DNA from 2 places in the Streptomyces sp. NPDC087263 genome. Region 2 is predicted to be linked to the other one. Evidence: riboswitches for the same ligand, from Rfam matches in the RefSeq annotation. Region 2 holds a riboswitch; the other holds the start of a gene.
The links. A riboswitch is a leader RNA that binds a small molecule or an ion and turns the genes downstream of it on or off. The one in region 2 is predicted to bind cobalamin.
Positions count from the first base shown of each region.

Region 1 (4,609 bases), on a different contig from region 2:
GGTCGAAGAAGCCGTCGTTCTCGTCGTACGTGACGAACAGCGCTGTCCTTCCCCACACCTCGGGGTCGGAGGTGAGCGCGTCCAGGACCTGGGAGATGTACCAGGCTCCGTAGTTCGCGGGCCAGTTGGGGTGCTCGGTGAAGGCCTCGGGCGCGACGATCCAGGAGATCTTCGGCAGCTTCTTGCCCTGCACGTCGGCCCTGAGCTGGTCGAAGAAGCCCTCACCCTTGCGGGCGTCGGTGCCGGTGCGCGCCTTGTCGTAGAGCGGGTCGCCGGGCTTGGCGTTGCGGTACTTGTTGAAGTACAGCAGCGAGTTGTCGCCGTAGTTGCCGCGGTAGGCGTCGGGTATCCAGCCCCAGGAGCCGTTCGCGTCCAGGCCGTCGCCGATGTCCTGGTAGATCTTCCAGGAGACGCCGGCCGCTTCGAGGCGCTCGGGGTACGTCGTCCAGTCGTAGCCGACCTCGTAGTTGCCGAGGACCGGGCCGCCGCCGGTGCCGTCGTTTCCGGTGTAGCCCGTCCACATGTAGTAGCGGTTCGGGTCGGTGGAGCCGATGAACGAGCAGTGGTAGGCGTCGCAGATGGTGAACGCGTCGGCCAGTGCGTAGTGGAAGGGAATGTCCTCGCGCGTCAGGTACGCCATCGTCGTCGACGACTTACTGGGCACCCATTTGTCGCACTTGCCCTTGTTGAGGGCGGCATGTCCGTCATTCCAGTCGTGCGGGAGGTCCTGGATGAACTGCAGGCCCAGGTCGTCGGCGTCGGGCCGGAAGGGGAGCACGTCCTTGGCGCCGTCCGACTGGTGCCAGACCGACCTGCCACCCGAGGGCGTGGCCGGACGGGGGTCGCCGAAGCCGCGGACACCCCTGAGCGAGCCGAAGTAGTGGTCGAACGAACGGTTCTCCTGCATCAGGACGACGATGTGCTCGACATCGTCGATCGTGCCGGAGCCTTGGTACGCGGGCAGCGCCGCGGCCCGCTCGACGCTGTTGGACAGCGCGGTGAGCGCCGCGGTGCCGCCGGTGACCTGGAGGAAGCGGCGCCGATTCACTTGAGGCATGGGCTGGGTGACCTCTTGTCCTGACGGAAACAACGGAACTACCGAACTACGGCACCGCGGGATGACCGGGTGGCCGGGCTGCTGCTGGAACGTGTGCGATTGGAGTGTGACAAGAGCACCGAACGACAAGGAAGGGCCTCATGGCCCCTGTGTGAAACTCGGCGGTACGTGCGGCGAACGGCGACAATAGGAACGCCGATGGCCGACTCCCGCAACCAACGTCAGGCAAAACCCGCGGTGAGGCGGCGGCCCGGTCCCGACGCGGATCGCAGGGACGGCATGTCTCATCCCCCCATCCGGCATGTGGGCGTTGTCCCCGCGGTCACCCGAAGCCCTTTAGGCTGGTCCGTGCAGCTGGTTCGCCCCGTCCGCCAGGCGGGAGGCGTCGTAAGAGGGAACCCGGTGGAAATCCGGGACTGCCCCGCAGCGGTGAGTGGGAACGACCGCCGTCATACGCACTGGACCCGAGAGGGACTGGGAAGCGACGGCCAGTAGGTGTCCGCCCTTCGGAGGACGCGCCCACAAGTCCGAAGACCTGCCCGCTGCCCGTGCTCGACCCATCGTGCGCGGACATCCCGGTGACCTCGTGGGCGGGTCGGCGTACATATCCAGACGGACGACCGTGCCTTTCCGCGCGAGGATCGTCGCGTTCGGTGTGTCACCCCTTCGCGCTCTCGTCCCGTCTCCGGGATCTCAGGGATTCATCTCGCGAAGGAGATTTCCGTGACCACCAAGACCGCAGCCGCGGCAGCGCAGGCCACCGTGTACGGCTACCCGCGCCAGGGTCCGAACCGGGAGCTCAAGAAGGCGATCGAGGGTTACTGGAAGGGCCGCGTCGACGCGAAGGCTCTCCGTGCCACCGCCGCCGACCTGCGCCGGACCAACTGGCAGCAGCTGGCCGGGGCCGGCGTCCACGAGGTACCGACCGGCGACTTCTCGTACTACGACCACGTCCTGGACACCACGGTCATGGTCGGCGCGATCCCCGAACGCCACCGGACCGCCGTCGTGACCGACGCCCTGGACGGCTACTTCGCCATGGCGCGCGGCACGCAGGACGTGGCGCCGCTGGAGATGACGAAGTGGTTCGACACCAACTACCACTACCTGGTGCCCGAGCTGGGTCCGGACACCGTCTTCACCACCGACTCCGCCAAGCAGGTCGACGAGCTCCGCGAAGCCCTCGCCCTGGGCCTGACCGCCCGCCCGGTCCTGCTGGGCCCCGTCACCTATCTCCTGCTCGCCAAGCCCGCGCCCGGCGTGGCCGCGGACTTCGACCCGCTGACCCTCCTCGACCGGCTGCTGCCCGTGTACGCCGAGGTCCTCGCCGACCTGCGAGCCGCCGGCGCCACCTGGGTACAGCTCGACGAACCCGCCCTCGTCCAGGACCGTACGCCGGCCGAGCTGAACGCCGCCGAACGCGCCTACCGCGATCTGGGAGGGCTCGCCGACCGCCCGAAGCTGCTGGTCGCCTCGTACTTCGACCGGCTCGGCGACGCCCTGACCGTGCTCGCCAAGGCTCCCGTCGACGGGCTCGCCCTCGACTTCACCGACGCGGCCGCCGCCAACCTGGACGCCCTCGCCGCCGTGGGCGGTCTGCGGGGCAAGCGACTGGTCGCCGGGGTGGTCAACGGACGCAACATCTGGGTCAACAACCTGGAGAAGTCACTCGCCACGCTGGGCACCCTGCTGGGCCTGGCCGGTCAGGTCGACGTGGCCGCCTCCTGCTCGCTGCTCCACGTCCCGCTCGACGCCGCCGCCGAGCGTGACATCGACCCGCAGATCCTGGGCTGGCTCGCCTTCGCCCGGCAGAAGACCACCGAGATCGTCACCCTCGCCAAGGGCCTCACCCTCGGGACCGACGCCATCACCGCGGAACTGGCCGCCAACCGGGCCGCCCTGGCCGCCCGCGCCGACTCCCCGATCACCCGCGACCCCGCCGTACGGGCCCGCGCCGCCGCCGTCACGGAGGCCGACGCCCGCCGCAGCCGGCCGTACCCCGAGCGGGCCACCGCCCAGCGCGCCCACCTCGGCCTGCCCCTGCTGCCGACCACCACCATCGGCTCCTTCCCGCAGACCGCCGAACTGCGCACCGCGCGGGCCGACCTGCGCACGCGGCGGATCGACAGCGCCGGGTACGAGGAGCGGATCAGGGCCGAGATCGGCGAGGTGATCTCCTTCCAGGAGAAAATTGGCCTGGACGTCCTGGTGCACGGCGAGCCCGAACGCAACGACATGGTCCAGTACTTCGCCGAACAGCTCACCGGCTACCTCGCCACGCAGCACGGCTGGGTCCAGTCGTACGGCACCCGCTACGTCCGCCCGCCGATCCTGGCCGGCGACATCTCCCGACCCCAGCCGATGACGGTGCGCTGGACGACGTACGCCCAGTCCCTGACCGAGAAGCCGGTCAAGGGCATGCTCACCGGGCCGGTCACCATGCTCGCCTGGTCCTTCGTCCGCGACGACCAGCCGCTCGGCGACACCGCCCGCCAGGTCGCCCTCGCCCTGCGCGACGAGGTCAACGACCTTGAAGCGGCGGGCACTTCGGTCATCCAGGTCGACGAGCCCGCGCTGCGCGAGACGCTCCCGCTGCGGGCGGCCGACCGCCCGGCCTACCTGGCGTGGGCCACCGAGGCGTTCCGGCTCAGCACCAGCAGCGTGCGTCCGGACACACAGATCCACACCCACATGTGCTACGCCGAGTTCGGCGACATCGTCCAGGCCATCGACGATCTCGACGCCGACGTCATCAGCCTGGAAGCCGCCCGCTCACACATGCAGGTCGCCCGCGAACTGGCCGGACACGGCTACCCCCGCGAAGCCGGACCTGGCGTCTACGACATCCACTCCCCGCGCGTACCGGGCGCGGACGAGGCAGCGGCCCTGCTGCGCAAGGGACTTGAGGCCATCCCCGCCGAACGGCTGTGGGTCAACCCCGACTGCGGCCTCAAGACCCGCGGCTGGCCCGAGACCCGTGCCTCCCTGAAGAACCTGGTCGCGGCGGCCCGGACGGTCCGCGCCGAGCTCGCAGGATCCTGACTCCGCCGGGAACGGCCGAGAGGGAGTGCTCCGGCCCCCTCTCGGCCGTCCCCGGTCGGTGCTCGGCGTACCGGTGGCGCGTGACTGTGATGTCGTACCCCAAGCACGTGCCCGTCCCACGGCACGGAGAACAGGAGCGAAGTGGTGACCAGCCGCGTCACATTCATCTCACCGGCGATGAACCGGTCGTTGCGCGAGGCCCGGTTCGACGACGGCAGCCCGCTCGATGCGAGTGGCGCCGCACGCGCCGAGTCCGCCGCCGGCACGCTTCCCACTGCCGACCAGGTGCTGGTCTCCCCCACGGTGCGCTGCCGGGAAACGGCGTCGGCCCTCGGGCTCGCCGCGCGGGACGAACCCGGGCTGCGTGCTCCGGACATGGGCCGCTGGCGGGGCCGGACGCTCGACGAGGTCGGCGGCGCCGAACCGGACGCGGTGGCCCGCTGGTTGACGGACCCGGCCGTGGCACCGCCCGGCGGGGAATCGGTGCGGGACCTGTGCGAGCGGGTCGCC
Region 1 covers NZ_JBIUYT010000007.1:95,698-100,306, forward strand. The annotation lists gene ACIPC1_RS23125 (phosphocholine-specific phospholipase C) at 1-1,057, opposite strand, end outside; cobalamin riboswitch at 1,396-1,615, shown strand; gene metE (5-methyltetrahydropteroyltriglutamate--homocysteine S-methyltransferase) at 1,781-4,099, shown strand; gene ACIPC1_RS23135 (histidine phosphatase family protein) at 4,244-4,609, shown strand, end outside.
Region 1: it holds a riboswitch for cobalamin, as region 2 does, so the genes downstream of both, metE (5-methyltetrahydropteroyltriglutamate--homocysteine S-methyltransferase) here and ACIPC1_RS38310 (cobalamin biosynthesis protein) in region 2, are expected to answer to the same signal.

Region 2 (4,609 bases):
CTCGTCGATCCCGAGGCCGTGCCGGAAGGGCAGCACGCCGTAACTGGGCCGCCCGGTGAGCCCGTGGAGCATGTCGAGCCCCGGCTCCAGCAGGGAGACGTCCCCGCGGAACTTGTTCACCAGGAACCCGGCGACGAGTTCCTGGTCCTCGCGGGACAGCAGCGCGACGGTCCCGAAGAAGGACGCGAAGACGCCCCCACGATCGATGTCGCCCACGACCAGCACGGGCAGTCGCGCATTGCGCGCGATCCCCATGTTCACGATGTCCGTCCGCCGCAGATTGATCTCGGCAGGACTCCCCGCCCCCTCGCAGATCACCGCGTCATACGTGCCCCGCAACTCGGCGAGGCACTCCAGCACGGTCCCTAGCAGCGCCTCCTGCCGCCCGCCGTGGTAGCCGCGCGCACTCATCTCACCCACGGGCTTCCCCATGAGCACGACCTGACTGCTCCGGTCACCCCCCGGCTTCAGCAGTACGGGATTCATGAGCGCGGTCGGCTCCACGCGCGCGGCCTGCGCCTGCATCGCCTGGGCCCGCCCGATCTCGGCGCCCTCCCGCGTCACGAACGAGTTCAGCGACATGTTCTGCGCCTTGAAGGGCGCCACCTTGACGCCCTGCCGCACCAGCCACCGGCAGATCCCGGCGGTCACGACACTCTTGCCCGCGTCGGAGGTGGTCCCGGCGACCAGCAGCCCGCCGCTCACGAGGCACGCCCCTTCATGAGGAGCCGTCCGGCAGCACACACACCCAGCGCGAGCCAGCTCACGCGCCGCGACAGCCGTACGGCCCGCTCGATGTCACCGACCGCGACGGCGCGCCCCCCGCCGTTCAGAACGGGCCGGTGCTCGACCCGTCCGCCGTATGCGAGGGTCCCGCCGAGCCGCACCCCGAGCGCCCCCGCGAACGAGGCCTCCACCGGCCCGGCGTTCGGGCTCGGATGCTTGCAGGCGTCCACCCGCCACGCGCGTACGGCGCCCCGCGGATCGCCTCCGGCAGCGCCGGCGAGGGCAGCGGTGAGTCGCGCCCCCGGCCAGCCCGCGACATCGTCGAGCCGCGCGGAGGCCCAGCCGTAACGCCGGTACTTGGGCGACTTGTGCCCGACCATGGCGTCGAGCGTGTTCACGGCCCGAAACCCGACAAGCCCGGGCACACCACCGACGGCCCCCCACACGAGGGCCCCCACCACGGCGTCGGAGGTGTTCTCGGCGACGGACTCGACGACGGCCCGCGCGATCCCGTCCGCGTCGAGCGCCTGCGGATCCCGCCCGCACAGATGCGGCAGCCGCTCCCGGGCCAGCTCGACATCGCCGGCTTCCAGCGCGCTGCCGATCGCCCGGGCTTCCCGGCCGAGCGAGGTCCCCCCGACGACGGCCCACGTGGCGGCGGCGGTCAGCGCGAGGGAGGCGGTATGTGATCCCCGTACGGAATGACTCGCGAGCGCCGCGAGCACGGTGGCACCGCCCGCACACACGGCCGTGTGCAGCGCGCCCCAGCCGCGGTCGTCCCGCCACAGCACCTGCTCCACGGCTCCCGCGGCCCGCCCGAACGCGGCGACCGGATGCCCGTGGCGGGGATCGCCGAGCAGTAGATCACCGAGGAGGCCGGCGGCGGCGCCGTACGCGAAGACGCGATCGGCACGCACCGGTTCAGCCGACCGTCAGGTCGGGCACAACCGTCGTTCGCAAGGCACTTGGGCAGCCGCGCATGGCGATATGTCCTCACTCAGGGTGTCCACGCCCTGGTTCGAAGAGACCGACGGTGGGAGTTCCTGGCTTCCGGGGACTACCTTCCCCGGTGACAGTGGCGGGACCGCGCCGGATTCGCACCGGCTTCCTCTCGTGCCGTCGTACTTGGCTCCGGCAGTCCACCACGGTGTTGGAAGACCCGTCAACTTGCTGTTGACCTGCGGAGGGAGAGTGTGCGAAGGCCCACATACGGGTGGGGCGTGGGACGTTGACACGTCCCACGCCCCACCTTGTTTGTGCGCTTGTCCGACGTGACCGTCAGGCGACGATCAGATAGATCCCGTACGCCACCGCCGCCGCGCAGGCGGCGAAGCAGGCGTACGCGCCGGTGACCGCGAGAGCGGCGGAGCCGCCCTGTGCCGAGGCCGACTCGCGCCTGGAGAGGCCGACGATGCCCAGGGTGAAGAGGCCGACGAGGGCCACGGTGGTCACGAGGCTGACTCCGAAGACGGAGCCGAGGGCTGCCCAGTCGATGTGCATGCTGTTCGTTCCTTACACCGTGGCCGGAGAGGTGGGCTCCGCGTCCGGGGACGGGATGGTGGCCTTCAGTTCGCCGGTCAGGTCCCCGGTGAGCGGACCCGCGGGCGGCGGGGTGACCGCGGCGATCGCCACGGTGACGACGCCCGAGGGCTCGGCGGTGACCTCGTTGACGTTGTCGATGGTCACCGGCTGGCGGCGTGACAGCTTCCAGATGGTGCCCGCGCCGGCCACCAGGAGTACGCCCGTCAGGACGATGCCCCAGGTGCCCTGCTTGGTGAGGAACTCCGCGCCCGCGCCGACCAGGCCGGCCGCCGGGAGCGTGAGGCCCCAGGCGATGAACATCCGGCGCGCGGTCGACCAGCGGACGACACCGCCCTTGCGGCCGAGACCGGAGCCCATCACGGCGCCGGAGCAGGACTGCGTGGTGGAGAGCGAGAAGCCCAGGTGGGAGGAGGCCAGGATGACCGTGGCCGCGCTGGTCTGGGCGGCGAAGCCCTGCGGCGGCGCGAGGTCGGTGAGGCCCTTGCCCATCGTGCGGATGATGCGCCAGCCGCCCAGGTAGGTGCCGAGCGCGATGGCCATACCGGCCGAGATGATGACCCAGGTGGGAGGGTTCGAGTCCGGCGCGATCACACCGCCGGTGACCAGCGCGAGGGTGATGATGCCCATCGTCTTCTGCGCGTCGTTCGTGCCGTGGGCCAGCGAGACGAGGCCCGCCGAGGCGATCTGCCCGGCGCGGTAGCCCTTGGCCGTCGCCTTCTCGTCGGCGCGGCTGCCGATCCTGTACGTCAGCCTGGTGGCCAGCATCGCGGCGAGTCCGGCCACGACGGGCGCGGCGATCGCGGGAAGCAGCACCTTGGTGACGACGGTCGAGCCGTTCACGGACGACCAGCCGGCCGACATCACCGCGGCGCCGATGAGGCCGCCGAAGAGTGCGTGGGAGGAACTGGAGGGCAGACCCAGAAGCCAGGTCAGCAGATTCCAGAGGATGGCGCCGACGAGCGCCGCGAAGATCACTTCGGTGCGTATGCCCTCTTCGTTGATGATCCCGCCGGAGATCGTCTTGGCGACCTCCACGGAGAGGAACGCACCGACGAGATTCAGCACGGCGGACATGGCCACCGCCGTCTTGGGTCTGAGAGCACCGGTCGAAATGGTCGTAGCCATCGCATTGGCGGTGTCGTGGAAACCGTTCGTGAAATCGAACACGAGAGCGGTGACGATCACGATTCCGAGGAGGAGCGTGATGTGTTCCATTTACCCAGGCTTCTGTTTGACGTCAGTGGCACGAGGACCGTAGGCAACCTGGGTGAACGGAAGATGAACTTGGGCGGGCTTTCGAGTGTCTCTATGGCGAGCGCTCCTCCAATTGTGCCGGAGGGCGGCTCTAGGTCCGGTCCGATGTCTCGAACATAGGCGGAATTCTGGGTTCCGATAGCTCCGCCAGGTCCTGTCGGCCTAGCCCTTCGCGAGCTTCTTGAGCTGGGTCGTGGATCCGTTGAAGAGATTCTGGTCGCCCGGCAGGCTGCCGCTGTTGTCGTACTGCCAGAAGGTCCAGAAGGACCAGCCGGCCGGCAGGGTACCCGCGGTCGCCGAGTCGTAGCGCGCGAGCCACAGGGAGTGGTTCGCGCCGAAGGCGCTGCTGCTGCCGGTGCAGGTGTTCCACCAGTGCGTGGTCGTGTAGATCACCGGACGGCGTCCGGTCTGCCGCTTGACCTCGTCGCTGAAGGCCTTGATCCAGCTCACCATCCTGGCTTTGGTCAGGCCGTAGCACTTGTTCGTGCCGTACGGGTTGTACTCGATGTCGAGCGCGGGCGGCAGCGTCCAGCCGTCCGCCCGCCAGGCGCCGCCGTTGCGCACGAAGTGCGCGGCCTGGGCGGTGCCGGACGACTTGTTCGGCAGGGCGAAGTGGTAGGCGCCGCGGATGATGCCCGCGTTGCGTGCCCCGTTGTACTGCTGGCTGAAGTACGGGTTGCGGTAGGTGTGGGACTCGGTCGCCTTGACGTAGACGAACTGTGCGCCCTTCGCCTTGGTGCTCGGCCAGTCGACGTTCTTCTGGTGCGAGGAGACGTCGTGCCCCTTGGGCTTGCCGGCCGCGGAGGCCGGAACCTCGGCGAGAGCGGTTCCCCCGACGGTGAGTGCTGTGACGATGGCCGCGACGACGCGGGCGCGATGGCGGGACGGTCTGTTACCACGGGCCATATTTCCCCCCGGAATGGCGACGTGCGTGACAAAACCCCCAGAGGCTACTGGAAGATCATCGAAAACTCGTCGATCTCCGGCCAATTGCCCTCAGGGGGCGATGTATGCCCCTATGCGATCTTACGGACGAAGGGATTCCGCCCTAAAGTGCCCTCGCCGCCGCCGTGTTGACTCCGGGGCC
Region 2 covers NZ_JBIUYT010000017.1:62,818-67,426, reverse strand. The annotation lists gene ACIPC1_RS38315 (cobyric acid synthase) at 1-705, opposite strand, end outside; gene ACIPC1_RS38310 (cobalamin biosynthesis protein) at 702-1,643, opposite strand; cobalamin riboswitch at 1,744-1,885, opposite strand; gene ACIPC1_RS38305 (hypothetical protein) at 2,005-2,226, opposite strand; gene ACIPC1_RS38300 (anion permease) at 2,239-3,483, opposite strand; gene ACIPC1_RS38295 (lysozyme) at 3,685-4,428, opposite strand.